Regions from separate parts of the Streptomyces antibioticus genome, predicted to be linked through region 1. Evidence: riboswitches for the same ligand, from Rfam matches in the RefSeq annotation. Region 1 holds a riboswitch; each other region holds the start of a gene.
The links. A riboswitch is a leader RNA that binds a small molecule or an ion and turns the genes downstream of it on or off. The one in region 1 is predicted to bind cobalamin.

Region 1 (7,041 bases):
TGCAGGAAGCCCATGAGGTTCAGGGCGTGCTCGCGGGTGGCGGCGAGGCCGTGCACGGCGATCACCCAGGTGCGCCGGTCGCCGGGCACGAACCAGGCGGGCAGCGGGCCCAGCTCGCCGGGCACGTCGACGTCGGCGTGGTCGAGGCCGAGGGCGGCGCTCGGGTTGCCGACGTACAGGTTGGGGGTGAGCCACACGGCGTCCCCGGGGCTCAGGCTGCCGTGCGTGACGCTTTCGAGCCGCCGTACGACGGTGTCGGCGGAGCCGGCAGCCTGCGGCAGCACGGGGCCGACGACCGCGTGGGAGCCGTCGCCCGCGAGCCCGTAGGTGCCGGGGCGCAGGCTGGCCAGATGGCGGGTGAGGGCGATCTGGCCGGCGGCGGTGCCGTGCACGGTGAGCCGGGGTTCGGTGGGCAGGGGCCGCCCGGGCGGCGCCTTCAGCGCGGCGTCGCTGGCGAGCCGCCCGGCGGCGACACTGACGGCGCCGGCGGCCAGGGCTGCGGTGACGGCAGCGGCCGTCGCGGTGACAGTGCGCACCCGTCCAGTGTCCTGGCCAATCCTCTTGGCGGCCAGTGGAGGGGCCCCAGGGGGTCGGGTCAGCCCGGCTGGCCGTAGTTGCGGAGGCGGGTGCCCGCTTCCGTGATCTGGGACTCCGTCAGGAGGGACGGGGTGTGGTGGGGGACCGAGGACGCCTTGAGCCAGAGGCTGCACATCCATTCGAGCTGGGCGGTGCGGTCGTAGGCCTGGTCGAGGGTGGTGCCGTGGGTGAGGGTGCCGTGGTTGCGGAGGAGGCAGCCGGTGCGTCCTTCGAGGGCGCGCAGGACGTTCTCGGCCAGCTCCGGGGTGCCGTAGGGCGCGTAGGGGGCGACGCGGACCGGGCCGCCGAGGGCGCCCGTCATGTAGTGGACGGGCGGGAGTTCGAGGACGAGCGTGGAGACGGCGGTGGCGTGGACGGCGTGCGTGTGGACGACGGCGCGGGCGTCGGTGGTGGCGTACACGGCGAGGTGCATGGGCAGTTCGCTGGTCGGGACGAGGGTGCCGAGCACCTGCCGGCCGGTGAGGTCGACGCCGGTGACGTCGTCCGGGGTGAGCCGGTCGTAGGGCACGCCCGACGGGGTGACGAGTACGGTGTCGCCGACTCGGACGGAGACGTTGCCCGAGGTGCCGACGACGAGGCCGTCCGCGACCGTGCGGCGGGCCGCCGCCACCAGGGCCTCCCAGGCGTCCGTCTCCTCGGGGAGCGGGTCCCGCCGACGCTGTTCGTACCGCTGCTCAGCCATGCCCCGATCCTGCCAGCGCACGGCCTCCCATCGCATACAACGGCGGCCGGATCACGCATCGTGGACCACCCGCTACGGGCCGCCGCGACAGGGGGTGACGACCCCCGGATGTGGACACCGCAGTGACCGCCTCAGTTCACCTTCCGTTCACCCAGGTTGCCTACGGTCAGCCGACCAATGACTTCGAAAGATTGCCTGGGTAAATGGAAAACTTCTCGCTGATCCTCGCGATTGTGGTGGTCACCGCACTCGCGTTCGATTTCACGAATGGTTTTCACGACACCGCCAACGCGATGGCCACCACCATCTCGACCGGTGCGCTCAAGCCCAAGGTCGCGGTGGCCATGTCCGCCGTGCTGAACCTTGTGGGCGCTTTCCTCTCCGTGGAGGTCGCCAACACGATCTCCAAGGGTCTCGTCGACGAGACCGGCATCCGTCCCGAGGTCATCTTCGCCGCCCTGGTCGGCGCGATCCTCTGGAACCTGCTGACCTGGCTGGTGGGCCTGCCCTCCAGCTCCTCCCACGCCCTCATGGGCGGTCTGATCGGCGCCACCATCGCCTCCGCCGACATGGGCGCGGTCCACGGTGACGTCCTGGTCACCAAGGTCCTGATCCCGGCGATCGCGGCCCCGCTGGTCGCGGGCGTCGCGGCGATGCTCGCCACCCGGCTCTCCTACCGCCTGGGCAGGAAGGCCGACGGCAAGGCCGCCGAGAAGGGCTACCGCGCCGGCCAGATCGCCTCCGCGGGCCTGGTCTCCCTGGCCCACGGCACCAACGACGCCCAGAAGACGATGGGCATCATCACCCTGGCCCTGGTGGCCGGCGGTGCCGTCGCCCCCGACTCCGACCCGCCGCTGTGGGTCATCCTCACCGCCGGTCTGGCCATCGCGCTCGGCACCTACCTCGGCGGCTGGCGCATCATCCGCACCATGGGCAAGGGCCTCACCGACCTCCAGCCGCAGCAGGGCTTCGCCGCCCAGACCAGCGCCGCGACGGTCATCCTGGCCTCCTCCCACCTGGGCTTCTCCCTCTCCACCACGCACTCGGTCTCCGGTTCCGTGATGGGCGCGGGCCTCGGCCGCAAGGGCGGGGTGGTCCGCTGGTCCACCGCGACCCGGATGTTCGTCGCCTGGGGCCTCACGCTCCCGGCCGCCGCCCTGGTGGGCGCGCTCGCCGAGTACGTCACCGGCTTCGGCGCCTGGGGCACGGCGGTGGTCGCGGTCTTCCTGGTCGCCTCCAGCGCCGCCATCTGGAAGATCTCCCGCCGCGAGCACGTCGACCACACCAACGTCAACGACCATCCGGACGAGCCGGCCGGTGTCGTCACCACCGCCATCGCCGCGGTGACTCCGCCGCCCACCGCCGCGATGACCGAGACGGTGCCCGAGCCGGTCTCCGAGACCCTGACCGCCACGATCGCCTCCCCGGCGGCCGAGCCGGCGGCCTCGCCCGCCCCCACGGCCTGAGCGCCATCCGCCCGGATACGCAGGAACGCGAAGGAACAGCATCCCTATGAAGATCGACTGGGCAGCCCTGGGCTCCGTCTTCGGCGTCAGCCTCGTGGTCACCGTGGCCCTCGTGGGCCTCTTCACCCTCGGCATCATGGCCCTCTCCCACCGCGAACGGGCCACCGCGCAGGGCGGCTCCGCCACCCTCGCCCTGACCGGCGCGTACGCCTGCTTCGCGGCGTGCACGGCCGCGGTGGCCTACGGGATCTCGCTGATCGTGGCCTGAGGCCACGACGACCGTCCCCGGGTGCGCCCGGTCCGGCCCCTTCCCGGGGTCCCGGACCGGGCGCGCCTTCGTGTGCGGCCCGGTCCGCGTACGGGCGGTGTGGGGTTCTGCACACTCTCCCCCCGCAGGTCAACGGCAAGTTGACGGCCCTTCGGGGCCCGTGGTGGACTGCCGGGGCCAGCTACGGCGGCAGAAGAGGAAGCCGGTGCGAATCCGGCGCGGTCCCGCCACTGTCACCGGGGTAGTAACCCCCGGGAGCCAGGAACTCTCACCGCCGGTCTCGTCGAACCAGGGCGCGGACACCCTGAGTGAGGACATATCGCCATGCGCGCTCGGTCGTTGAGGTACCGCACCAGGCCCCTGCCCGGCCGCACGGCCGGCTGAGCCGGTGCGTGCCGACCGCGTCCACGCGTACGGCGCCGCTCTCGGCCTCCTCGGCGACCTGCTGCTCGGCGATCCCCGCCGGGGCCATCCGGTCGCCGGATTCGGGCGGGCCGCCGGTGCCGTCGAGCGCGTGCTGTGGCGCGACCACCGGGGCTGGGGCGCCCTGCACACCCTGGTGTGCGCCGGGGGCGCCGTAGCGCTCGGGGCCGCCGCCTCGCGCGCCGTCCGCTCCTCCCCCGCCGGGTCCGTCGCCCTCACCGCCGCCGCCACCTGGGCCGTCGTCGGCGGCACCTCCCTCGCGCGCGAGGCGCGGGCCGTCGGCCACGCCCTGGAGACCGGGGACGTCGACGCGGCGCGGGCCCGGCTGCCGCATCTGTGCGGGCGCGACCCGCAGGCCCTGGACGCCGACGGGATCGTCCGCGCCGTGGTCGAGTCCGTCGCCGAGAACACCTCCGACGCCGTCACCGGGGCCCTGGTGTGGGGGGCGGCCGCCGGGGTGCCCGGGCTGCTCGGGTTCCGGGCCGTCAACACGCTGGACGCCATGGTCGGGCACCGCTCACCGCGCCATCTGCGCTTCGGGTGGACGTCCGCGCGCCTGGACGACCTCGCCGGCTGGCCGGGGGCGCGGCTCACCGCCGTCCTCGCCGTCCTCGCGGGGGACGATCCGCGGGGGGCCGTGCGGGCCTGGCGCGACGACGCCCACCGGCATCCCAGTCCCAACGCCGGGCCCGTGGAGGCGTCCTTCGCGGGGGCGCTCGGGGTGCGGCTCGGCGGGACGCTGTCGTACGGGGGCCGGGTCGAACACCGGCCGGTGCTGAACCAGAAGGGGCGTTCCGTGGAGGTCAAGGACATCGAGCGGGCGGTACGGCTGTCCCGCCGGGTCGCGCTGCTCGCGCTCGGCGTCACCGTCGCCGGGCGGGCCGCCGCCGCGCGGGTGCGGGGGCGGGCGTCATGACGGGCGGGGGGCTGCTCGTCGCCGGGACCACGTCCGACGCGGGCAAGAGCGTCGTCACGGCCGGGATCTGCCGGTGGCTGGTGCGGCAGGGGGTGAAGGTCGCGCCCTTCAAGGCGCAGAACATGTCCCTGAACTCCTTCGTGACGAAGGAGGGCGCCGAGATCGGGCGGGCCCAGGCCATGCAGGCGCAGGCGTGCCGGATCGAGCCGAGCGCGCTGATGAACCCGGTGCTGCTCAAGCCCGGCGGGGAGCGCAGCAGTCAGGTCGTGCTGCTCGGCAAGCCGGTCGGCGAGATGAGCGCGCGCGGCTACCACGGGGGCCGTCAGCAGCGGCTCCTCGGGACGGTCGTCGACTGTCTGGCCGAGCTGCGCAGCACCTACGACGCGGTGATCTGCGAGGGGGCGGGCAGCCCCGCCGAGATCAACCTGCGGCGCACCGACATCGTGAACATGGGCATCGCGCGCAGCGCCCGGCTGCCGGTGCTGGTGGTCGGCGACATCGACCGCGGCGGCGTCTTCGCCTCCTTCTTCGGCACCGTCGCGCTGCTGTCGCCGGAGGACCAGGAGCTGGTGGCCGGGTTCCTCGTCAACAAGTTCCGCGGGGACGTCAGCCTGCTGGAGCCGGGGCTCGACATGCTGCACGGGCTCACCGGGCGCCGCACCTACGGGGTGCTGCCCTTCCGGCACGGGCTCGGGATCGACGAGGAGGACGGTCTGCGGGTGTCGCTGCGCGGCACCGTGCGCGAGTCCACCGTCGCGCCGCCGGTCGGCGAGGACGTGCTGCGGGTCGCCGTGTGCGCGATCCCGCTGATGTCCAACTTCACGGACGTGGACGCGCTGGCCGCCGAGCCCGGTGTCGTCGTGCGGTTCGTGGACCGGCCCGAGGAGCTGGCCGACGCCGATCTCGTCGTCGTCCCCGGCACCCGGGGGACCGTGCGGGCGCTGGAGTGGCTGCGCGAGCGCGGGCTCGCCGACGCCCTCGCCCGGCGGGCGGCCGAGGGGCGGCCCGTGCTCGGGATCTGCGGCGGCTTCCAGATCCTCGGCGAGCACATCGAGGACGACGTCGAGAGCCGCCGCGGGCGGGTCGACGGGCTCGGACTGCTGCCGGTCCGGGTGCGGTTCGCCCCGGAGAAGACCCTCACCCGGCCGGTCGGCGAGGCCCTCGGCGAGCGGGTCGAGGGGTACGAGATCCATCACGGGGTCGCCACCGTGACCGGCGGGGAGCCCTTCCTCGACGGGTGCCGGGCGGGCTCGGTGTGGGGCACGCACTGGCACGGTTCGCTGGAGTCGGACGGCTTCCGGCGGGCCTTTCTGCGCGAGGTGGCCGCCGCCGCGGGCCGCCGGTTCGTGCCGGCCGCCGACACCTCCTTCGCCGCGCTGCGCGAGGAACAGCTCGACCGGCTCGGCGATCTGATCGAACAGCACGCGGACACGGACGCGTTGTGGCGGCTCGTCGAGTCGGGCGCGCCGCCGGGACTTCCCTTCGTGCCACCGGGGGCGCCCGCGTGAACACCGTGCCGTCCCACGGGAACACCGTGCCGTCCCGTCCGCCCGTCCCGTCCGCCCGTCCCGCGTCCGGAGCCGGCCGGCGACCTGGAGGAGAACCAGTGACCACCCCCTTCCCATTCACGGCCGTCGTCGGCCAGGACGATCTGCGGCTCGCGCTGCTGCTGAACGCCGTGTCACCGGCGGTCGGCGGGGTGCTGGTGCGCGGGGAGAAGGGCACCGCGAAGAGCACCGCCGTGCGGGCGCTCTCGGCGCTGATGCCCGCCCTCGACGTGGTCTCCGGCTGCCGCTTCTCCTGCGACCCCGCCGCCCCCGACCCCGGCTGCCCGGACGGGCCGCACGAGACGGGGGTGTCCGAGACCCGTCCGGCGCGGATGGTGGAGCTGCCGGTGGGCGCCTCGGAGGACCGGCTGGTCGGCGCCCTGGACATCGAACGGGCGCTGGCCGAGGGCGTGAAGGCGTTCGAGCCGGGCCTGCTGGCCGACGCGCACCGCGGGATCCTCTACGTCGACGAGGTCAACCTGCTCCACGACCATCTGGTCGACCTGCTGCTGGACGCGGCGGCGATGGGTGCCTCGTACGTGGAGCGCGAGGGCGTCTCCGTACGGCACGCCGCCCGGTTCCTGCTCGTCGGGACCATGAACCCCGAAGAGGGCGAGCTGCGGCCGCAGTTGCTCGACCGGTTCGGGCTGACGGTGGAGGTGGCCGCCTCGCGCGAACCCGACCAGCGGGTGGAGGTCGTGCGGCGCCGGCTGGCCTACGACGACTATCCGGCCGGTTTCTCGGCCCGGTGGGCGGACGAGGAGGCCGCCGTACGGGAGCGGATCACGGCCGCGCGGGAGCTGCTGCCGTCGGTGCGGCTGGGCGACGGGGCGCTGCGGCAGATCGCGGCGACCTGTGCCGCCTTCGAGGTGGACGGCATGCGCGCCGACATCGTGATGGCCCGTACGGCGACCGCGCTGGCCGCCTGGGCCGGGCGCACGGACGTGCTCGCCGAGGACGTGCGGCAGGCGGCGCTGCTCGCGCTGCCGCACCGGCGCCGGCGCAATCCGTTCGACGCGCCGGGGCTCGACGAGGACCGGCTGGACCGGACGCTGGAGGAGTTCGCGGGCGACGACGAGGATCCCGAGCCCGACCCGGACACGGATCCCGACACGGATCCCGGTGGGCCCGACGACGGTGGC
Region 2 (7,041 bases), 5.6 Mb from region 1:
GTCCAGCGCACGGTCATCGGCTCGGGGCGGGAAATGTCCCCGGCGAGGATCGGCGGACGGACGTAACGGGTGCCGTAGGACTGGACCCAGCCGTGCTGCGTGGCCAGATAGCCGGTGAGCTGTTCGGCGAAGTACTGGACCATGTCGTTGCGTTCGGGCTCGCCGTGCACGAGGACGTCGAGACCGGCCTTCTCCTGGAAGGCCAGCACCTCCTGGATCTCCGTCCTGATGCGCTCCTCGTAGGCCCCCGTGTCGATGCGTCCGGCGCGCAGATCGGCGCGTGCGGTGCGCAGTTCGGCGGTCTGCGGGAAGGAGCCGATGGTGGTGGTCGGCAGCAACGGCAGGCCCAGGTGGGCGCGTTGGGCCGTGGCGCGTTCGGGGTAGGGCTGGGCGCGGCGGGTGTCCGCGTCGGTGACGGCCTCGGCGCGGGCCCGGACCGCCGGGTCACGGGTGATCGGGGAGTTTGCGCGGGAGGCCAAGTCGACCTTGTTGGCGGCGAGTTGGGCCGCGATGGCGCCGGTGCCGCGGGTGAGGCCCTTGGCGAGGGTGACGACCTCCGCGGTCTTCTGACGGGCGAAGGCCAGCCAGCGCAGGATCTGCGGGTCGATGTCCCGCTCGGCGGCGGCGTCGAGCGGCACATGGAGCAGGGAGCAGGACGCGGCCACGTCGACCCGGTCGGCCAGACCGAGCAACGTACCCAGCGTGGTGAGCGACGCGGAGAGGTCGTTGACCCAGATGTTGCGGCCGTTCACCACACCGGCGACCAGCCGCTTCCCGGGCAGCCCGCCGACGGCGGCCAGTGCGTCCAGGTTGGCGGCCGCCCGCTCGGTGAAGTCCAGCGCCAGCCCCTCCACCGGGGCCTTGGCCAGCACGGGCAGGGCCTCGCCGAGCCGGTCGAAGTAGGAGGCCACGAGCAGTTTCGGACGGTCGGTGAGGGCGCCGAGGTCGCGGTAGGCGCGGGCCGCGGCGTTGAGTTCGGCCGGGGTGCGGTCCTGCACCAGGGCCGGTTCGTCGAGCTGCACCCAACCGGCCCCGGCGGCACGCAGATCGGCGAGGACCTCGGCGTACACGGGCAGCAGCCGGTCCAGGAGGGTCAGCGGGTCGAAGTCCGCCGGCACACCGGGTGCGGGCTTCGACAGCAGCAGATAGGTGACGGGACCGACGAGAACCGGCCTGGCCGTGAGCCCGAGGGCATGGGCCTCCTCCAACTCGGCGACCTGCTTGGCGGAGTCGGCCGTGAAGACCGTGTCCGGGCCCAACTCGGGCACCAGATAGTGGTAGTTGGTGTCGAACCACTTGGTCATCTCCAGCGGCGCCACGTCCTGGGTGCCGCGGGCCATCGCGAAGTAGCCGCCCAGCGCGTCCGCTTCGACGGCGGCGCGGTGCCGTTCGGGGATCGCGCCCACCATCACGGTCGTGTCGAGGACGTGGTCGTAGTACGAGAAGTCCCCCGTCGGGACCTCGTCGACGCCGGCGGCGGCGAGCTGCCGCCAGTTGCTCCGGCGGAGTCCGGCGGCGGTCTCCCGGAGGAAGTCGGCGGTGACGCGGCCCTTCCAGTGGCCCTCGATCGCCTTCTTCAGTTCCCGGCTCTGCCCCTGACGGGGGTAGCCGTACACGGTGGCCCGTGCTGCCGCGGCTGCGGGCTTGGTGGTCACGGAGATCTCCTTCGCGAGACTGATCCCTGAGATCCCGGCGACGGGACGAGAGCGCGAAGGGGTGACAGACCGTACGGCAGCGGCCCACGGCCGTCCGTACGATGTGTGCGCCGACCCGCCCTCGAGGTCACCGGGATGTCCGCGCGTGAGTGCTTCACGCACGGGCAGTTGGCAGGTCTTCGGACTCGTGGGCGCGTCCTCCGGCCGTCGGAGGTCACCTACTGGCCGTCGCTTCCCAGACCCTGTTCGTCGGGCCCAGTGCGTATGACGGCGGTCGTTCCCACTCACCGCTGCGGGGCAGTCCCGGATTCCCACCGGGTTCCCTCTTACGACGCTCCCGCCTGGCGGACGGGGCGAACCAGCTACGCGGGCCACCCTACGCGGTGCCGTCGTCCGCGTGAAACCCCCGGCCGCCGCGTGCCCCCGACCGGACGAAACCGACCCACCCGCCCCGGGCGTCCCTCCCGACGACAGGAAGATCACGACGACACGAGGACGGACACCATGGACCGGAACGACCCGATCCCGGCGGCCCAGGCGGCCCCGATGGCACGCCACGGCCGCCGCGCGGCACTCACCCTCGGCGCCGGAGCGGCCCTCGCCACCGCCCTGCCGGGTTCCGCACAAGCCTCCACGACCGACACGACCGACACGACCGCCGCGCACGCCTCGACGACCGCCGGAACACGCCTCGGCCGGCGCTTCCACGCCCTCGAACGCCGGTACGCGGCCCGCCTCGGCGTCTACGCCCACGACACGGCCACCGGACGGACGCTGGCGTACCGCGCGAACGAGCGGTTCCCGCTGTGCTCGGTGTTCAAGACCCTCGCCGCGGCAGCCGTGTTAAGGGATCTCGACCGCGACGGGGAGTACCTCGCCCGCCGGATCCGCTACACCGAGGAGTACGTCACCGCCTCCGGGTACGCGCCGATCACGGGCACCGACGAGAACGTGGCCGCCGGGATGACCGTCGCCGAACTGTGCGCCGCCACCGTCTCGCACAGCGACAACGGCGCGGGCAATCTGCTCCTGCGCGAGCTGGGCGGACCGACCGCGATCACCCGGTTCGCCCGCTCGCTCGGCGACCCGACGACCCGGCTCGACCGGTGGGAGCCCGAGCTGAACACGGCGGAACCGTGGCGCCGGACCGACATCACCAGCCCCCGCGCCATCGGCAGGACCTACGCACGGCTCCTGCTCGGCGGGGTCCTGCCGCGCGCGGACCGTGAGCTGCTGACGGGCTGGCTGGTCGCCAACACCACCAACACCGCCCGCTTCAGGGCCGGTCTGCCCGCCGACTGGACGCTCGCGGACAAGACCGGGGGAGGCGCGGCGTACGGCGTCGCCAACGACGTGGGGGTCGTATGGCCCCCCGGTCGGCCGCCGATCGTGCTGTCCGTGCTGTCGACCAAGTACGCCCCCGAGGGTCCCACGGACAATCAACTCGTTGCCCGGGCCGCCGCACTGGTGGCGGACGCGCTGACCTGAGAGCAGGCCGGCCGTCAGGACCGGGTGATCGTCACCTTCAGGTGCTTCATCAGCGGCTGGTCGCTCTGCTCGCTGTAGTCGCTGATCGCGCACAGCACGTTCATCTCCGGCATGTAACCGGCCGCGCAGCCCCGCGGGATGTCGTACGGGATGGCCAGGTAGCCGTCGAGGCGGCGTTCGCTGCCGTCCTTGGCGGTGCTGACGATGTCGACCGGGTCGAACTCGGCGATGGCGCGGTCCCGCATGTCGTCCTTGTTCATGAAGACGAGCGTGCGGAGGTTCTTGACGCCCCGATAGCGGTCGTTGTCGGAGTAGATCGTGGTGTTCCACTGGTCGTGGGAGCGCATCGTGCCCAGGGCGAGGGTGCCGGGTTCGGGGACGACGTCGGGCAGCGGGGCCGCGGAGAACTCGGCGAGGCCCGACGGCGTGCGGAAGACCAGTTCGCGCGCCGGCTGCTTGATACGGAAGCCGAGCGGCAGCCGCACCCGGCGGTTGCAGTCCTCGAAGCCGTCCAGGACCTGGGCCATGGTGTCGCGGATACGGTCGTAGTCCTCGACGTACCAGTCCCAGGGCGTGCCGCTGTCCGGGAGGGCGGCGCGGGCCATGCCGGCGATGATGGCGGGCTCGGAGAGCAGATGCTTGGAGGCGGGGCGCTTCATGCCCACCGACAGATGGACCATGCTCATCGAGTCCTCGACCGAGGTGGCCTGGATGCCGCCGCGTTGGTGGTCCTTCTCGGTCCGGCCCAGACACGGCAGGATGACCGCCTGCCGGCCGTGGACCAGATGGCTGCGGTTCAGCGTGGTGCTGACCTGCGCGGTCAACTCGCAGGAGCGCAGCGCCTCATAGGTGTACGGGGTGTCGGGCGCGGCGAGCGCGAAGTTGCCGCCCATGCCGACGAACACCTTCACGTCGCCGCGGTGCATCGCCTGGATGGTGTTGACGGTGTCGAGGCCGTGCTTGCGCGGCGGGTCGATCCCGCACACCTCGGCCAGCCGGTCCAGGAACTCCGTACCGGGCCGGTGGTCGATGCCGCAGGTGCGGTTGCCCTGGACGTTGCTGTGCCCGCGCACCGGGGAGGGTCCCGCGCCCTCGCGGCCCAGATTGCCGCGCAGCAGAAGGAGGTTGACGATCTCGCGTACGGTGTCGACGCCGTGCTCGTGCTGGCTGACGCCCAGGCACCAGCTGATGATGCTGCGGTCGGCCTCCCGGTACACCTGCGCCGCGTGCAGGATGTCCGCCCGGCTGACGCCGGACTGCCGTTCGATCTCCTCCCAGGAGGTGTCCTCGCACACCGTCCGGTAGGCGTCGAAGTACGCCGTGTGCCGCTCGATGAACTCCTGGTCCAGCGCCTTCGGATCGGTCTTCGCCTGTTCGAGGACTGCCTTGGCCATGCCGCGCAGCAGGGCCATGTCGCCGCCGATGCGCGGCTGGATGTTGAACGTGCTCGTCCTCGTCGTCTTGAACAGGGCCATGTCCAGGAAGTCGTGCGGCACGATCGTGCGGGTGGCGGCCGCCTCCACCAGGGGGTTGATGTGCACGATCTGGGCGCCCCGGTGGTACGCCTCGGCGAGCGCGGTGAGCATCCTGGGCGCGTTCGAGGCCGCGTTGACGCCCATGATGAACAACGCGTCCGTGCTCTCCCAGTCCTTGAGGTCGACGGTGCCCTTTCCGGTGCCCAGGGACGCGTCGAGAGCGCGGCCGCTCGCCTCGTGGCACATGTTGGAGCAGTCCGGCAGGTTGTTCGTGCCGAGTTCGCGGACCATCAACTGGTAGAGGAAGGTGGCCTCGTTGCCGAGGCGGCCCGAGGTGTAGAAGGACGCCTGGTTCGGGTCGTCGAGCGAGCGCAGGGTGCGGCCGACCAGTTCGAACGCGTCGTGCCAGGTGGTCGGGACGTAGTGGTCCGACTCCGGGTCGTAGACCATCGGTTCGGTCAGCCGGCCCTGGTCCTCCAGGGCGAAGTCGCTCCAGCCGGACAGCTCCGTGACGGAGTGCTCGGCGAAGAACGTCCGGTCGACCCGCTTGCCGGTCATCTCCCACGTGACGTGTTTGATGCCGTTCTCGCAGATGTCGAGGTGCAGCCCCTTGGTGTCGTCCGGCCAGGCGCAGCCGGGACAGTCGAAGCCGTCGCCCTCGTGGTTCATCCGCATGATCGCGCGGGGGCCGTCGAGCAGGGCGTGCTCGCGCACCAGGACCTTGCTCACGCTCTTCGCGGCCCCCCAGCCCGCGGCCGGGTGGTGGTACGGATGGAAGTCCGGCTCGCCCGCGGGGGTCGGACCCACCTGGGGTCCCCGCCGCTGCCGGCCCTGGTCGGAGGCGTTCACCGCGCTCACCCCTTCGTCGCCGTCGTCCCAGGCTATGCCGGGGGGGTCCGGTCCCGCCATGTCGCACCGGCGGTCGCGCTTAGGTTAGGCGAACCTAAGATCGGATAGTGTGCTGGTATTCCTTTCAGTTCTCCCGGGAGTCGGCTTGTCCCAGATGATCGATACGGCGGCGCTGTCACCGGCGAACGGATACGTCGAACTGGGCTCGGCGGCGGAACTGCGCGAACTGCTGGGGGAGCCGCACCCCATCGTGATCGACAAGGTGCACCGGCATCTCACCGACGCCGACCGGGACATCGTCGCCCGCTCGCCGTTCTGTCTCCTCGCGACCTCCGACAGCCGCGGCAACTGCGACGTCTCGCCGCGCGGCGACGGGCCCGGCTTCACGCACGTCGTCGGCCCCTCGACGCTCGCCCTGCCGGACCGGCCGGGCAATCGCAGGGCCGACAGCCTCCACAACATCCTGGAGAACCCGCACGCGGGCCTGCTCTACCTCGTCCCCGGCGGCAAGGAAGTACTCCGCGTCAACGGCCGGGCCCGCATCCTGACGGACGCCCCCTTCTTCGACGCCCTCGCCGACCGCGGCCGCCGCCCGCAGCTCGCGGTGCTCCTGGAGATCGACGAGATCTTCCTGCACTGCCCGCAGTCGCTGCGCCGCGCGTCCCTGTGGGACCCCGCGTCGTGGCCGGGGGAGTGATCGGGGGACCAGGCTGATGGATGCGTTGCTGGTCAGAGCGCGTGGGCTGTGGGAGGGCCTGGCCCGGGTGCCGGTGTCGTTCCCGCAGGCAGGCGGTGCGGAGGTGGCGGTCTCCCCGGAATCGGGGCTGTGCCCGGCCGGCTGGGTCGGGGTGGTGGCCCTGGGCGGATCGGCGATCGTGACCGCGCCGACCGAGCGCACCGCGGCGATCGTTCATGAGGGGCTGGCGCGACTCCCGGTGGCGGCCGTCGCGGATCCCACCGCCGTCGGGGATGTACTGCCCGGCGCGAGGAGGCTCGGCCCGGCGGCGCTGGCGTACGTGGCCCGCGAGGGTTTCCTTCCGGTGGAGCCGGGCGCGCTGTCGATGGGGCAAGTCCCGTGCGGTCACCCGGAGTTGCTGAGGCTGGAGGAGTCGGCGGGCGACGAGGACGCCGGTGAGGCGGCGCTGGGCGACATCACGTCGCCTGCGTTCGTGATCCGTGAGCACGGGCAGGTGGTGGCCGCCGCCGGTTACCGGACCTGGCCCGGCCGGGCGGCTCATGTCTGCGTCCTGACCGCGCCCGCGGCGCGGGGGCGAGGGCTGGCGCGGGTGACGGGCTCGGCGGCGGTCGCCCACGCCCTCGCCGCCGGGCTGCTGCCGCAGTGGCGGGCACGACGCGCCGCCTCCCGACGGGTCGCCGCCTCCCTGGGCTTCGCGGAACTGGGCTTCCAACTGAGCGTCGAGATCGCCTAGTCGGCGCAGACGGCCCTACCGACACCGTTCACAGCCCCGCCGTTTCCGGGCGACTCAACTCCGGCCACAGGCCGCGCAGTTCGGGGTCGACGCGACGCCGTTCACAGCCGTCGCCGTTCCCGGGCGACCCGGCGGCCGTTCCCC
Region 3 (7,041 bases), 4.5 Mb from region 1:
CCAGTACACCTTCTGCACCCGGGTGCGGCGGTTGGGGTCGTTCAGCGGATCGCCGCTGATCTCCCGGTAACCGCGGTCGTGGTAGACGAGGATGTCCGACGTCCCGTCCTCGGACACGGTGAACGAGTTGTGGCCCGGCCCGTACTGCGAGGTCGCCTCGCTCGACCTGAACACCGGCGACGTGCTCTTCGTCCAGGAAGCGGGGGAGGTGAGGTCGGCCGTCGCGGACGCGGTGAGCATGCCCAGGCAGTAGTTGGCGTCGGTGGCGCTCGCCGAGTAGGTCAGGAAGACCTTGCCGCCGCGCTGGATCAGCGCGGGCCCCTCGTTGACCTTGTACCCCACGGTCTCCCAGGACAGCGTGGGTTGCGAGATCTCCGCCGGAGTCCCGCTGATCGTCCAGGGGTTGGCCAACCGGGCGATGAACAGGCTGGTGTTGTTGTCCTCGGCCGGATTGCGCTGCGCCCACGCGAGATAGCGCACTCCGCCCACGACGAAGGTCGTGGCGTCGAGCGAGAAGCTCTCCCACGTGGTCCTGATCTGCCCCTTCTCGGTCCAGGCGGCGGTCAGCGGGTTGGCGCCGGTGCCCTCCAGGACGTACATCCGGATCGCCCATACGTCGTCGGTGGCGCCGGCCGCGAAGTACACGTACCACCTGCCCTCGATGAAGTGGATCTCCGGCGCCCAGATGTGAGCGCCCATGACGCCGCTGCTGTGCCTGGTCCAGATGGTCACCTCCTGGGCGGTCGAGAGCCCCTGGAGGGTGGTGGCCCGGCGCAGCACGATGCGGTCGTACGCGGGGACCGTGGCGGTGAAGTAGTAGTAGCCGTCGGTGTGTCTGACGATGTGCGGGTCGGCGCGTTGAGCGGCGATCGGGTTGGTGTAGGTCACGGCGGGGGATTCGGGTGCGGCGGCGTGGGCGGGGGTGGCGGGTGCGCCGGTGAGCAGGGCCGCGAGGGTGACGAGGACGGTCAGTAACAGGCGGGCGGGTGCGGGTCTCGACATTGCCTCTCCCATGGTCAGCATGGTCGTGTGGTCAGCATCGTGTGTTCGTAATTTCGAACTAGGTTCGCAACCCCGGCCAGAAGATAGGGGCTGGGCATGACCCCGTCAACGCTCGTGAACGACCGTCCCGCACCGCCCGTACCACTGGACAGCCGTCATGTCGCAGACTCGAACACGGAGAGGCACGTGCCACAGCAGTCGCAGCCCGCACCCCCCGGCCGCAGCAGATCCCTCGCCCGCCCCCTGCGCGCCGCCGCGCTCGTCGCCGGGCTGGCCCTGCTCCCGCTGGCCACGGCGTGCGGAGCGGGCGCGGACGCCGCCAAGCCGGCGGAGGACAAAGGCGCGTCGCGGCTCTCCGCCACGCCCGCCGCCGGGGTGGTCGCCCCGCCGAAGGTCGAGGTGATCGCCGGTCTGCTCGGCTGCGAGCCCGCGATCCGCACCGAGGCCGACGAACTCCGCGAGGGCACCTGCCGCTCCGCGAAGGCGAACTACCTCATCACGACCTTCCCGGCGGAGAAGTTCAAGCTGACCTGGCTGGACTCCGCGAGCATCTACGGCGGCACCTATCTGGTCGGCCCGCGCTGGGTGGTCAGCGGACGCCCCGAACTGCTGGAGCCCGCCCGGGAGAAGGTCGGCGGCGACATCCAGCAGCTCCGGGGCATGAACGACGCCACCGCACCCGGCGCCCCCTGAGGACGCCCGTCACCTCCCGGTGGGCGCGGCGGCCAGCGCGGCCAGTTCCTCCGCCGTGCGCGGGCCGGGCGTGCCGTCCGTCAACATGCCCCGGGCGCGCAGCAGTTCGGCGGCGGCGACACCCCACGGCAGTCGGAGCCCGGCCTGTGCGAGCAGGTCCGCGCGGGCCAGCATGTCCGCCGCCGGGCCGGTGTGGGCGCCGGACGGCGTGAGCAGCGCCGCGTCGTCGGCCCAGCGCAGGGCGAGGTCGACGTCATGGGTGGCCATCACCACCGTGGTGCCGGACGCGCGCAGCCCGTCGAGGGTGACCAGCAGCCGTTCCTGGCCGTCGGGGTCGAGCCCGGCGGTCGGCTCGTCCAGGATCAGCACACGCGGACGCATCGCGACGGCGCCCGCGATGGCCGTCCGCTTGCGCTGCCCGTACGACAGCAGATGGGTGGGCCGTTCGGCCAGGCCCGTGATGTCCAGGGCGGCGAGCGCCTCGTCGACGCGGGCCCGCACCTCCGTGTCGGACAGGCCGAGGTTCAGCGGCCCGAACGACACGTCCTGGCCGACGGATGCGGCGAACAACTGGTCGTCGGGGTCCTGCACCACGAGCTGCACCGTCGTCCGCAGCCGGGTCAGCCCCTTGCGGTCGTAGCCCACCGGGCTTCCCTCGACGCTCAGTTGGCCGGCGTGCGGCCGAAGTCCCCCGCTGAGCAGCCGCATCAGCGTGGTCTTGCCGCTGCCGTTGCGCCCCAGCAGGGCGAGCGCGCGTCCGGCGCGGATCTCGAAGTCCAGCCCGTCGAGCACCGAAGGGCCGTCCTCGTAGGCGAAAGAGGCGCCCCGCAGGGCGACCAGCACGGGCTCGCTCACGTCGGCGGCCTTTCCAGGACGAGGGTGAGGGCGGCCAGCGCGGCGAGGAGCGCGACACTGGCCGCCGTGAAACGGACGGAGACCCGGGCCTCGGGCACGAGGACGCGCAGGGTGCCGTCGTAGCCGCGCCCGGCGAGACCGGCCTGGAGCCGCGCCGCCCGGTCGAAGGCTCGGACGAACGCCGTCGCGCCGAGCCCGGCCAGCGCCCGCCACTCCGCGGCCCGGCTGGTGTGCCCGAGCCGCGCCGCCTGCGCCTCCCGGATCCGCCGCATCGAGTCGAGCAGCAGGAAGCTCATCCGGTACGTCACCAGCGCCACGTCCACGACGGGTGCGGGCACCCCGGCCCTGACCAGGCGCGGCAGCAGGTCGGACATCGGTGTGGTGAACGCGAACAGCAGAACGCCGAGCGAGGCGGCCGAGGTGCGCAGCAGCAGTTCCCCGGCGCGTACGGCACCGCCGTCCGCCCAGCCCACGAGCCCGCCGGGGCCGCCCACTTGGACGAGCAGGGTGACCGCGCCGGTGACGCAGAACCCGAGCGGCACCCGGTAGGCCCGCCACAGCCGGCGGCCCGGCACCCCGGCCGGTCCCAGCAGCACCGCGAGAGCGGTCACCAGGACGAGCGCGGCGCCGGGCCAGGGCGGCAGACAGACGGCGAGAGCGGTCAGGCCGAGCCCGAGCACGGCCTTGTCCACGGGATGGCGGCGGCGCCAGCGACTGCTGTGCGCCGCCGCGTCGATCGGCAGCACCCGGTCAGGCCCGTTCGGCGGCGGGGCCGGCGGAGGTGCTCTCGGCCGATGGGGCCGATGCGGCCGAGCCGGTGTCCGGGGCGTCCTGGCGGGCCAGAGCCCGCTCCTCGCCCTGGCGCCGGCCCCGGTGCACGCCGAAGTAGTAGGCGAGGACCCCGGCGCCCAGCGCCGCCTGGACGGCGAACAGCGCCGACTCGATCTCGCCGGACGGCGGTTCGTAGAGCGGGGAGAACCATGGCTCGTAGTCCGGCTCGATCTCGGTGATCGCCGTCTCCGCCTCGGCGTCGGCGCCCGTGAACGGCTCCTCCTTGTGGTCGCCGAGCCCGAGGGCCAGCGGCAGGACGGCCAGCGCGGCCACGACGAGCAGCAGCAGGGCGTTGATCTTCGTGTTGCGGTTCATCGGGCCACCGCCTCGGTGCCGGCGTCGGCGGAGGCGCCGTTGTCGGCTCCGCCCCGGTTCCGGCCGCCGGTCACCAGCACACCGAGCCGGGTCAGTTCACCCTTGCTCGACTGCACCAGCAGCCGCATCACGAACACCGTGAGCAGACCCTCGCTGACCGCCAGCGGGATCTGGGTGACGGCGAAGATGGAGCCGAACTTGCCGAGCGCGCCCAGGAATCCGCTGCCCGGGTCGGGGAACGCCAGCGCCAACTGCACGCTGGTCACGCAGTAGGTGGACAGGTCGGCGGCGAACGCGCCGAAGAACACCGCGACCATCAGCGGCACGTCGAAGCGCCGCAGCAGTTTGTAGACGGCGTATCCGGCCCATGGTCCGACGATCGCCATGGAGAAGACGTTGGCGCCGAGCGTGGTGAGCCCGCCGTGGGCGAGCAGCAGCGCCTGGAACAGCAGGGTGATGGTGCCCAGGACGGCCATGATCGGCGGCCGGAACAGGATGGCGCCCAGGCCGGTGCCGGTGGGGTGGGAGCAACTCCCCGTCACGGACGGCAGTTTCAGGGCGGAGAGGACGAAGGTGAAGGCCCCGGAGGCGCCGAGCAGCAGGGTGCTCTCGGGGTTCTCCCTGACCTCACGGGTGAGTGAACGGACTCCGTGGACGACAAATGGTGCGGACGCGACGCCCCAGGCGACGGCGTGCGCCGGCGGGAGGAAACCCTCGGCTATGTGCATGGTTCAGCAGACCCTCTCCAGCACCTCGTGGATGGTTGACGCGCCCCGGCCGGTCTCCTGGCTGACGGGTACCACCGTCCGTGCTCCGCCTTCCCGGGTCCGAGGACCCAGTGGCTGCCCGTGAGGGCCGGAGCCGGACTTCCCGATCACAGTGGCGAGGGCCGCACCGGTTTCACACCGATTTCCCGTTCACCGAGGCGTGGTGACAGTAGTGCCCGTACGAGGCCCCTGACAAGCGACAACGGGGGGCGCGAAGGCGGCGTGGGACGGCTCACACACCGGCGCACACCCAGCGCACACGCGGAGCACGGCGGCGACACGCGGCGACACGTCCCTGGTCCTAGGTCCTACGGCTGATCAGCACCGGCACCCTTCTGCTGTTAGCGTGCACTTGCATACCATTCGCAATAACGTCGGAGGACGTTGGACATGGCGGTTTACACGCTCCCGGAGCTTCCGTACGACTACGCGGCGCTCGCCCCGGTCATCAGCCCCGAGATCATCGAGCTGCACCACGACAAGCACCACGCGGCGTACGTCAAGGGCGCGAACGACACCCTGGAGCAGCTCGCGGAGGCCCGGGACAAGGAGTCCTGGGGTTCGATCAACGGCCTGGAGAAGAACCTGGCGTTCCATCTCTCCGGGCACATCCTGCACAGCATCTACTGGCACAACATGACCGGCGACGGCGGCGGCGAGCCGCTGGAGGCGGACGGCGTGGGCGAGTTGGCGGACGCGATCGCCGAATCCTTCGGCTCCTTCGCGAACTTCAAGGCACAGCTCACCAAGGCGTCGGCCACCACCCAGGGTTCGGGCTGGGGCGTCCTCGCCTACGAGCCGCTCTCCGGCCACCTCATCGTCGAGCAGGTCTACGACCACCAGGGCAACGTCGGCCAGGGCTCCACCCCGATCCTGGTCTTCGACGCGTGGGAGCACGCCTTCTACCTCCAGTACAAGAACCAGAAGGTCGACTTCATCGACGCGATGTGGGCGGTCGTCAACTGGCAGGACGTGGCCCGGCGTTACACGGCCGCCAAGGAACGCGGCGACAGCCTCCTCCTGACCCCGTGACCGACACACCCCGAGGGGCGGCCCCGATCGGCACGGGGCCGCCCCGCCCTTGTCAACGCCCAGCGGCGAGGACGTTACGAGGCACTCGTCCGGCACCCCGGTGCCATGCGGACGCCCACAGCGGACAGCATCTGTCCTCGATCCCCGCTACCGTCCCGTCCATGACGAAGCCGACCCCCGCCGCCCCCGTGCTCGACGCCCGCGCACTCAACCGCGCGACCCTCGAACGGCAGTTGTTGCTGCGGCCCGCCGCGCTGGCGGCGACGGAGGCCGTCACCCATCTGCTCGGGCTCCAGGCGCAGAACGTCAGGCCGCCGTACTACGCGCTCGCGGCCCGTCTCGCCGGATTCCGTCCCGAGGACCTGTCCGCGCCGATGGCCGACCGCCAGGTGGTCCGGATCGTCACCATGCGCTCCACGATCCACACCCACACCGCCGACGACGCGCTCACCCTGCGGCCGCTGGTGCAGCCCGCCCGCGACCGCGAGCTGAACGCGTTCCGCAAGGGGCTGGCCGGAGTGGACCTGGACGAACTCGCGGGGCTCGCCCGGGACCTCGTGGAGGAGGAGCCGCGCACGATGGCGCAGTTGCGCGAGGCGCTGTCCGCGCGGTGGCCCGAGGCCGACCCGCAGTCGCTGGGGCTCGCGGCCCGCTGCCGGCTCCCGCTCGTCCAGGTCACCCCGCGCGGGCTGTGGGACCGCAGCGGACAGGTCGCGCTGACGACCGCCGAGCACTGGCTCGGCCGGCCCGCCGAACCCGCCCCGGCGCCGGACGACGTCGTGACGCGCTACCTCGCCGCCTTCGGACCGGCCTCCGTCAAGGACATGCAGACCTGGGCCGGGCTCACCCGGCTGCGCGACGCCTTCGAGCGGCTGCGGCCCCGCCTGGTCACCTTCCGCGACGAGCACGGCGTCGAGCTGTTCGACCTCCCGGACGCCCCCCGCCCGGACCCGGACACCCCGGCCCCGCCCCGGTTCCTGCCCGAGTTCGACAACCTGCTGCTCTCCCACGCCGACCGCACCCGCGTCGTCCCGTCCGACTACCGGGGCCGCACCTGGCGGGGCAACCAGGCGTACCGCACCCTGCTCGTCGACGGGTTCCTCGCGGGCGTGTGGCGGCTGGAGGAGGACGCGCTCGTCGTCGAACCGTTCGGGCGCCTCACCGCGGGGCAGCGGCGGGAGGTGGCCGGGGAGGCCGAGCGGATGCTGGCCGCGCTGCACCCGGGGGAGCCCCGTGACCTGCGGTTCGGGACGGTCGTGGAGCGGTGACGCGGGACGTGGATAGGGGGCGCTGCGGGCCGCTCGTGGAGGCTCGCAGCGCCCCCTGGCATTCACCTGAGGGGTGCTCAGGAGTTCATGGGGCGTACGCGGTGACCCGTCAGGAGTTCACCTGCGTGGCGACCAGGCCGGAGAAGGCGGTCAGCCGGGTGTAGACACCCGGGTGACCGGCCTGGGCACAGCCCTCGCCCCAAGAAGTGATCCCTGCCAGGACGCCCCCGATGAGCAGGGGACCGCCGCTGTCGCCCTGGCAGGTGTCTACGCCGCCG
Region 4 (7,041 bases), 600 kb from region 1:
GACGCACGCCTGGCCGTTGTTCATCCAGGCCGCGGAGACGATGCCCGGGACGGCCGTGGCGAGGTCCGCGTCCGGCAGGACGACGGCCGCCGACTTGCCGCCCAGCTCCAGGGTGACGCGGGTGAGGTTGCGGGCGGCGACCTCCATGACCCGCTTGCCGGCCGCGACCGAGCCCGTGAAGGAGACCTTGTCGACGCCGGGGTGCCCGACCAGGTACTCACTGACCTCGCGGTCGGCCGGGAGCACCGACAGCACGCCCTCGGGCAGCCCGGCCTCGCGGGCGATGTCGGCGAGGATGTAGGCGTCCAGGGGCGATTCGGGCGACGGCTTGAGGACCACGGTGCAGCCGGTGAGCAGCGCGGGGGCGAGCTTGGCGGCGGCGACGAACTGCGGGACGTTCCAGGGAACGACGGCCGCGACCACGCCCACGGGCTCGCGCCGCACGAGGATCTTCCCGAGGACGCCGTCGCGCCGCTCCTCGTACGGGAATCCCTCGGCGACCTTGATCGCGGAGTCCCACACCATCATCGCGCCGAGGGCCTGGGCGAGGACGCTCCAGGAGTACGGGGAGCCGTTCTCGGAGGAGATCACCCGGGCGATCTCCTCGTGCCGCACGGCGATCGCGTCCTTGATCCGCCCGACGACGGCGATCCGCTCGCCGAGGGACAGCCGAGGCCAGGGCCCTTCGTCGAAGGCCCGCCGCGCGACGGCCACGGCCCGGTCCACATCCCCCTCGGAGGCGTGCGGCACCCGCCCGATGACCTCCTCGGTATGCGGCGAGACCACCTCGATCACACCCTCACCCAGGGGTTCGGTCAGCTTCCCCCCGATGACCAACTGTCCGTGTTCCACGAGCTCGGCCATGTCCACTGCCTTCGCTTCTGACGGTGTTTCAGAACTGATACCAGTTCTAATTGAACTAAGCCAGGGCGCGGCGACGACCTACGATGATCTGCATCCGACAGCGGGGGGCGGGGGCCATGGGGCGACGGATATGGGCCAGGACTGTGGGGGCGGCGGCGGTCGCGACCGTTCTAGCGGCGTGCTCGCAGGGCGGGGGCGCGGCGAAGGATCCCGAACGCAGCTCGTCGTCAACGGCGTCGGTGCGGCCGTCCGGGCCGTCCGGGCCGTCCGGGCCGTCGGCACGGGAACAGGCGCGGGAGCGGGTCGAGTCGCATCGGCAGCAGGTGTTGACGAAGATCGCCACGGGCACCAAAGCCCCTGACGGCGAGGGGCTGAGCGTGGTCGGCGCGTACCCGCAGAGCACCGCGTTCTTCTGGTCGACAGCGGACGGGCGCTACTGCATCGCGATATACGACCCCAGCCACCACACCGTGCAGTGCCATGAGTCCACCAAGCCCTTCAGCCGCACCCCGAAGCTGATCCGCCTCTACGAAACGGACTTCGGTTCACCGGGCGGATACGTTCTGCTCGTCGCCGCCGACCGCGAGACCATCCGGACCGTCACCTGCGGCGGCGCACCGGTGGAGTTCCGGGAGATCCGGGTGAACGGCAAGGCTGATACCCAACGCACCGTCTACGCGCTGAAGTTCGAGGGCTGGACGGCCGGTGTCCTCAAGGTGCGGGTGGCGCGGGGCGACAGTGTCCATGCGACGGACCTCGCCCTGGCCACGAGCGACGACGAGGTTCCGCCGGACTCCGACTGGCATTCCTGTGGGGCTAGTTAGGCGTCGGGAACAGTCGACGGTCGACTCGGGCACCCATTGGAACTCGTTCTCGTTATAGTGGGCAGATGGTGAGCAGTCGGGGTCAGGTCCGGGCGTACGACCATGGCGGTGGGGTGCGTTCGCTGCGGGTTCCCATTCCGGACAATCCCCTGGGCTTCACCCTCGTGTACGTCGTCGACACCGACCGTGGGCCCGTGTTGGTCGACACCGGGTGGGACGATCCGGGGGCCTGGGATGTCCTGGTCGACGGGCTCGCAGCGTGCGGTGCGGGTGGCGTCGGTGAGGTGTACGGCGTCGTCATCACCCACCACCACCCCGATCACCACGGGCTCTCCGGCAAGGTGCGGGAGGCGTCCGGGGCCTGGGTGGCGATGCATGCCGCCGACGCCTCGATCGTGCGGCGGACCCGGGAGACGCGGCCCGAGCACTGGTACACGTACATGGCGAACAAGCTCACCGCCGCCGGTGCCCCCGAGGAGCATGTCGCGCCGCTGCGGACCGCCCGCCGCGCCCTGCCCGGGTTCGCCCCCGCCCTGCCCGACCGGGAGATCGTCCCCGGTGAACTGCTCGACCTGCCCGGACGCCGCCTGCGGGCGATCTGGACCCCCGGGCACACCCCCGGCCATGTCTGTCTCCACCTGGAGGAGGAGCACCCGGGTGGACTGCCGGGCCATGGGCGGCTGTTCTCCGGAGACCATGTGCTGCCCGAGATCACCCCGCACATCGGCCTGTACGAGGATCCCGACGACGCCACCGTCACCGACCCGCTCGGCGACTACCTCGACTCCCTCGAACGCGTCGGCCGCCTCGCCCCCGCCGAGGTCCTCCCGGCCCACCAGCACCCGTTCACCGACGCCCCGGCCCGGGTACGGGACCTGCTCACACACCACGAGGACCGGCTCACCGGACTCCTCGCCCTGCTCTCCACCCCCCTCACCCCCTGGCAGCTCGCCGAGCGCATGGAGTGGAACCGGCCCTGGGCGCAGATCCCCTACGGGTCGAGGAACATCGCGGTCTCGGAGGCCGAGGCCCATCTGCGGCGCCTGGTGAAACTGGGGCGCGCAGAAGCGGTGACGGGCAGCGAACCGGTGACCTACGTGGCGGCCTGACCGACGGTCCGGCACGGATGCCGTCAGCGTTCACACGGCCGATCCACCGAGTTCACGCCCGCGCCGTACGGTGCCCGCAGAACGCCCCGAACCGCACCGCCGCACACCGCCTCGCACCCGTTCCGGCACCCCTGGTGGCATCGCCCATGGACCCGATCGAGCAGCTCCTCGCCGAACGAGCCTGCCGGCGCCTGCTCCTCGACCTCGTCCGGAGCCTGGACCTCGATGAACCCGCCTCCGTGGCCGAGCTGTTCACCGAGGACGGCACCTGGACCTGGCCGGAGGGCGACCGGCGGATCACCGGCCGCGCCGCGCTCCGCGCCCACTTCGACTCCCGCCCCGCCGACCGGCACACCCGCAGCCTGATGTCGTCCGTGCACGTCGAGGTGGTCTCCCCGGACACGGCGACGGCGACCTCGTACTTCACGACCTTCCGGGTCGAACACGACCGTACGGCCGCCGTCGGCGCCGGACCCCGCAACGACCCCCGCCGCAGCGAACCCCCCGCCCCGCCCGCCACCGAGCCCGACATCCGCATCGGCCACTACGAGGACACCCTCCGCCGCACCCCCGACGGCACCTGGCTCCTCGCGGCCCGCACGCTGTTCCTCCCAAGCGGCGGACCGGCGCCACTCCTCTAAAGACCGGCCACCGACCGCACCAACTCCCCCGCCGCACCCAGGAGTTCGATCTCCTCCCGGCTCATCGTCGGATTCACCGCCCGCCGCCGCAGCGCCTCCGTCAGGCCGTCCTCCGTCAGGCCGCCCTCCGTCAGCCCCTCCCCCGTGAGCGCGGACGGGTCCGCGAGCAGCGCCGCCAGCATCTCGCCCGCCGGTGCAGCGACCGGCTCGGCGGAGACGGCGACCTGGGCGAGGATCACCGCCGAGGTGCCCCAGTCCAGCGCCGGGTCGCCCTCCGCCGCGTTGGCCCAGTCGATGACCCGGGGTCCGTCCACCGAGAGGATGACGTTCTCGGGGTGGAGGTCGAGATGCAGGACGTGCGCGTCGGGCGAGGTCAGCCCCGGCACGGCGTGCAGCTCACGCAGCAACCGGGCGAGGAGCGCGCCCGCCTCCACCGGGTCCAGCGCACCGGCCGCGAACGCCTCCACCATCGTCGGCCCGTCCACCCGCTCCATCACCAGATCGGTGAGCGCACCGGGCGACGGCCGTACCGCAGGCGCCGGATAGCCGTGCGCGCGGACGTGCGCCATCAGCGCCCCCTCCGCCGCCGCGTCCCCGTACCCCGCCCGGTCGCGGCGCAGCACCCACGCCTCGTCGATCTCGTACACGTCGGCCGTGCGGCCCGAACCGAGCAGTCTGCCCGGGACGCCCGGCCCCCTCCCCGTCGCACTCATGCGCCGAAACCTACGCCCGAGCCGCCCGGCCGCACAGCCGCCCCTCAGCCTCCCGGCTACCTGCGGGTAGAGTGACCGCGTCGTATCACGCTCGTACGGGGGGAAGCCGGTGCAATTCCGGCGCTGACCCGCAACCGTGAAGCCACCCCGTGGCCAGCCGGACCGCCGCGTACGGGATCGTGACCGGCTCATGCGCGTCGGCGAGCCCGCCGTCGCGCGGCACCGTCGAGGAATGCGGAGCCGAGCCGCCGGGGTGTCCCGTGCTGCCTGGCTCCCCCACCGGGAGAGGCACCCGCCGATCATGAAGTACCGTCACCGCGCAGCGGCCCTGGCCGCCACCGCCGTCGTGCTCGCGGGCGCCGGCCCGGCCGCCGCCGCAAGCTCGTCACCGGCCCCGTCGCCCACCCCGTCGGTGGCCATACCCGACGGCCTCTACGGCACCACCGACCCGACCTACGACGGCGTGTGGCGCCAGTCGCTCGCCCTGCTCGCCCAGGAGTCGGTGGGCGTGACCCCGGCCGACAAGGCGGTGGCCTGGCTGGCGGGACAGCAGTGCGCGAACGGCGCGTTCGCCGCGTTCCGCGCCGACGCCGGCAAGCCCTGCGACGCCAAGCTGATGGTGGACACCAACAGCACGGCCGCCGCGACCCAGGCACTGGCCGCGCTCGGCAACCACGACGCCGAGGTCCGCAAGGCCGTGACCTGGCTGAAGTCCGTCCAGAACGCCGACGGCGGCTGGGGCTACACCCCCGGCGGCGCCAGCGACGCGAACTCCACCTCGGTCGTCGCCGGTGCCCTCGCCCAGGGCGGCGAGACCGTGCCGAACCTCCGCAAGGGCGGCAAGTCCCCCTACGACGCCCTGCACACGCTCGCCCTGCCGTGCGACGGGAAGGACGCGGGCGCGTTCGCCTACCAGCCCGGCAAGAAGGGCGAGTTGGCGGCCAACGCGGACGCGACCGCGGCGGCCGTGCTCGGCCTGCTCGGCGAGCCGCTGACCGGCAGCCGCCAGGACGACTCCGCCTCCCCCGCCGCCTGCACGGCCTTCGACGCCTCCAAGGAGCCCGAGAAGGGCGCCGCGAACGGAGCCGGCTGGCTCGCCGAGGCCATGGCGAAGGACGGCCACCTCACGTCCGCGCTGCCCGGCGCCGAGGACCAGCCCGACTACGGCAACACCGCCGACGCGATCGTCGCCCTGTCCTCCACCGGCCTGAACGACCAGGCCGAGGCGCCCCTGCGCTGGCTGGAGGGCAACTTCGCGCAGTGGGCGAAGGACAGCGGCCCGGCCGCCTACGCCCAGCTCGTCTTCGTCGCGAACGCGGCCCGGGGCGCCGACGCCCGGGACTTCGGCGGACAGGACCTGGTCAAGCTGCTGAACGCGACCGGGCCGGCGCCCAAGGCCGTGGAGAAGAAGGACCAGAGCACGGCGTCCGCCGAGAAGAAGGACGACGACAAGGGTCTGAGCCCCGCGTACACCATCGGCGGCGGTCTCCTCGTCGGCGCGGCCATCGGCTTCGTCCTCATGGTCCGCGGCCGGAAGCGGCGGCAGTCGTGACGCCCGGGCGATCCCTCCACCCCTGTCGCCGCCGCGCCGCCGCGCGCGTCCTGCTCCTGGCGCTGGCGCTGCTGCTCCTGGTCCCCGCCCAGGCGCAGGCGGCCGGTTACCGGTACTGGTCCTTCTGGGACCGGTCCGGCGACCGCTGGGTCTACGCCACCCAGGGGCCGTCCACCGCGCGCCCCTCCGACGGCGACGTCCAGGGTTTCCGGTTCGCGGTCAGCGCGGACTCCTCCGACGCGGACCAGCCGCGCGGCGCAGCGTCGTTCGACGCGATCTGCGCGCGGACGCCCGCGAAGGACGGGACGAAGCGGGTCGCCCTGGTCATCGACTTCGGTACGGCGGCGGACGCCCCGTCCGGCGAAACCCCGCCCGCGGCCCGTTCGGCCTGCGCCCGGGTCTCCCCCGACGCGACCACGGCCGAGGCCCTCGCCTCGGTCGCCAAGCCCCTGCGCTACGACACCTCCGCCATGCTCTGCGCGATCGCGGGCTACCCCCGGACGGGCTGCGGGGAGCAGGTGTCCTCCGACGGCACGCCCACCGCCAAGGGCGAACAGCGGGACGACGACGGCTCCGGCCCGTCCGTGGGCCTGATCGCGGGCGGCGCGGTCGTGGCCGTACTGGCGGGCGCGGCGGTCTGGCAGGCACGGCGGCGGAGGAATGGCTGACGACGGCCGCCCCGGCGGCGGGGCGGTGCGCCAGGAGCCGGTGCGAGCGCAGGGCACCCCCCTGCACCCCGCCGCCTGGTGGCTGTGGGCGCTGGCGCTCGGCACCGCCGCCACCCGCACCACCAACCCGCTCCTCCTCGCCCTGCTCCTGGCCACCTCCGCGTACGTCGTCACGACCTGCCGCCCGCCCACGCCCTGGGCGCGCTCCTACTCGGCGTTCCTGAAGCTGGCCCTCGCCGTCCTCGTCATCCGGCTGGTGTTCGTCGTCGCGCTGGGCTCCCCGGTCCCCGGCACGCATGTGATCGTGACGCTGCCCGAGGTCCCGTTGCCGGAGTGGGCGCAGGGCATCCGGCTGGGCGGCGCGGTGACCGCCGAGGGGGTCCTGTTCTCCCTCTACGACGGTCTGCGCCTCGCCACGCTGCTGGTCTGCGTGGGCTCCGCGAACGCCCTCGCGAGCCCGTCCCGCCTGCTCAAGGCGCTGCCCGGCGCGCTGTACGAGACGGGCGTGGCCGTGGTCGTGGCGCTCACCTTCGCGCCGAACCTGATCGCCGACGTCCAGCGGCTGCGGGCCGCGCGCCGGCTGCGGGGCCGTCCGGACCGCGGGGTGCGCGGCCTCCTCCAGGTCGGCCTGCCGGTCCTGGAGGGCGCGCTGGAGCGTTCCGTCGCCCTC

Region 2: another riboswitch for cobalamin. It lies ahead of metE (5-methyltetrahydropteroyltriglutamate--homocysteine S-methyltransferase); the one in region 1 lies ahead of AFM16_RS09650 (cobalamin biosynthesis protein).
Region 3: another riboswitch for cobalamin. It lies ahead of AFM16_RS30400 (energy-coupling factor ABC transporter permease); the one in region 1 lies ahead of AFM16_RS09650 (cobalamin biosynthesis protein).
Region 4: another riboswitch for cobalamin. It lies ahead of AFM16_RS12260 (SCO2321 family membrane protein); the one in region 1 lies ahead of AFM16_RS09650 (cobalamin biosynthesis protein).

The regions. Positions count from the first base shown of each region.
Region 1 covers NZ_CM007717.1:2,159,511-2,166,551, forward strand. Annotated here, with positions in the region: gene AFM16_RS09630 (alpha/beta hydrolase) at 1-536, opposite strand, end outside; gene AFM16_RS09635 (class II aldolase/adducin family protein) at 596-1,279, opposite strand; gene AFM16_RS09640 (inorganic phosphate transporter) at 1,483-2,745, shown strand; gene AFM16_RS09645 (hypothetical protein) at 2,792-3,013, shown strand; cobalamin riboswitch at 3,161-3,300, shown strand; gene AFM16_RS09650 (cobalamin biosynthesis protein) at 3,402-4,352, shown strand; gene AFM16_RS09655 (cobyric acid synthase) at 4,349-5,860, shown strand; gene AFM16_RS09660 (putative cobaltochelatase) at 5,959-7,041, shown strand, end outside.
Region 2 covers NZ_CM007717.1:7,744,539-7,751,579, forward strand. Annotated here, with positions in the region: gene metE (5-methyltetrahydropteroyltriglutamate--homocysteine S-methyltransferase) at 1-1,655, opposite strand, end outside; cobalamin riboswitch at 1,809-2,033, opposite strand; gene bla (class A beta-lactamase) at 2,160-3,143, shown strand; gene AFM16_RS34995 (FdhF/YdeP family oxidoreductase) at 3,158-5,527, opposite strand; gene AFM16_RS35000 (MSMEG_1061 family FMN-dependent PPOX-type flavoprotein) at 5,622-6,164, shown strand; gene AFM16_RS35005 (GNAT family N-acetyltransferase) at 6,181-6,897, shown strand.
Region 3 covers NZ_CM007717.1:6,702,018-6,709,058, forward strand. Annotated here, with positions in the region: gene AFM16_RS30375 (family 43 glycosylhydrolase) at 1-1,002, opposite strand, end outside; gene AFM16_RS30380 (hypothetical protein) at 1,189-1,695, shown strand; gene AFM16_RS30385 (ATP-binding cassette domain-containing protein) at 1,705-2,550, opposite strand; gene cbiQ (cobalt ECF transporter T component CbiQ) at 2,547-3,296, opposite strand; gene AFM16_RS30395 (energy-coupling factor ABC transporter substrate-binding protein) at 3,301-3,696, opposite strand; gene AFM16_RS30400 (energy-coupling factor ABC transporter permease) at 3,693-4,424, opposite strand; cobalamin riboswitch at 4,455-4,636, opposite strand; gene AFM16_RS30405 (superoxide dismutase) at 4,854-5,495, shown strand; gene AFM16_RS30410 (winged helix DNA-binding domain-containing protein) at 5,657-6,763, shown strand; gene AFM16_RS30415 (S1 family peptidase) at 6,873-7,041, opposite strand, start outside.
Region 4 covers NZ_CM007717.1:2,758,265-2,765,305, forward strand. Annotated here, with positions in the region: gene AFM16_RS12235 (aldehyde dehydrogenase) at 1-864, opposite strand, end outside; gene AFM16_RS12240 (hypothetical protein) at 1,188-1,688, shown strand; gene AFM16_RS12245 (Strvi_7410 family MBL fold metallo-hydrolase) at 1,754-2,797, shown strand; gene AFM16_RS12250 (nuclear transport factor 2 family protein) at 2,944-3,438, shown strand; gene AFM16_RS12255 (phosphotransferase) at 3,435-4,151, opposite strand; cobalamin riboswitch at 4,198-4,317, shown strand; gene AFM16_RS12260 (SCO2321 family membrane protein) at 4,453-5,703, shown strand; gene AFM16_RS12265 (SCO2322 family protein) at 5,700-6,371, shown strand; gene AFM16_RS12270 (energy-coupling factor transporter transmembrane component T) at 6,364-7,041, shown strand, end outside.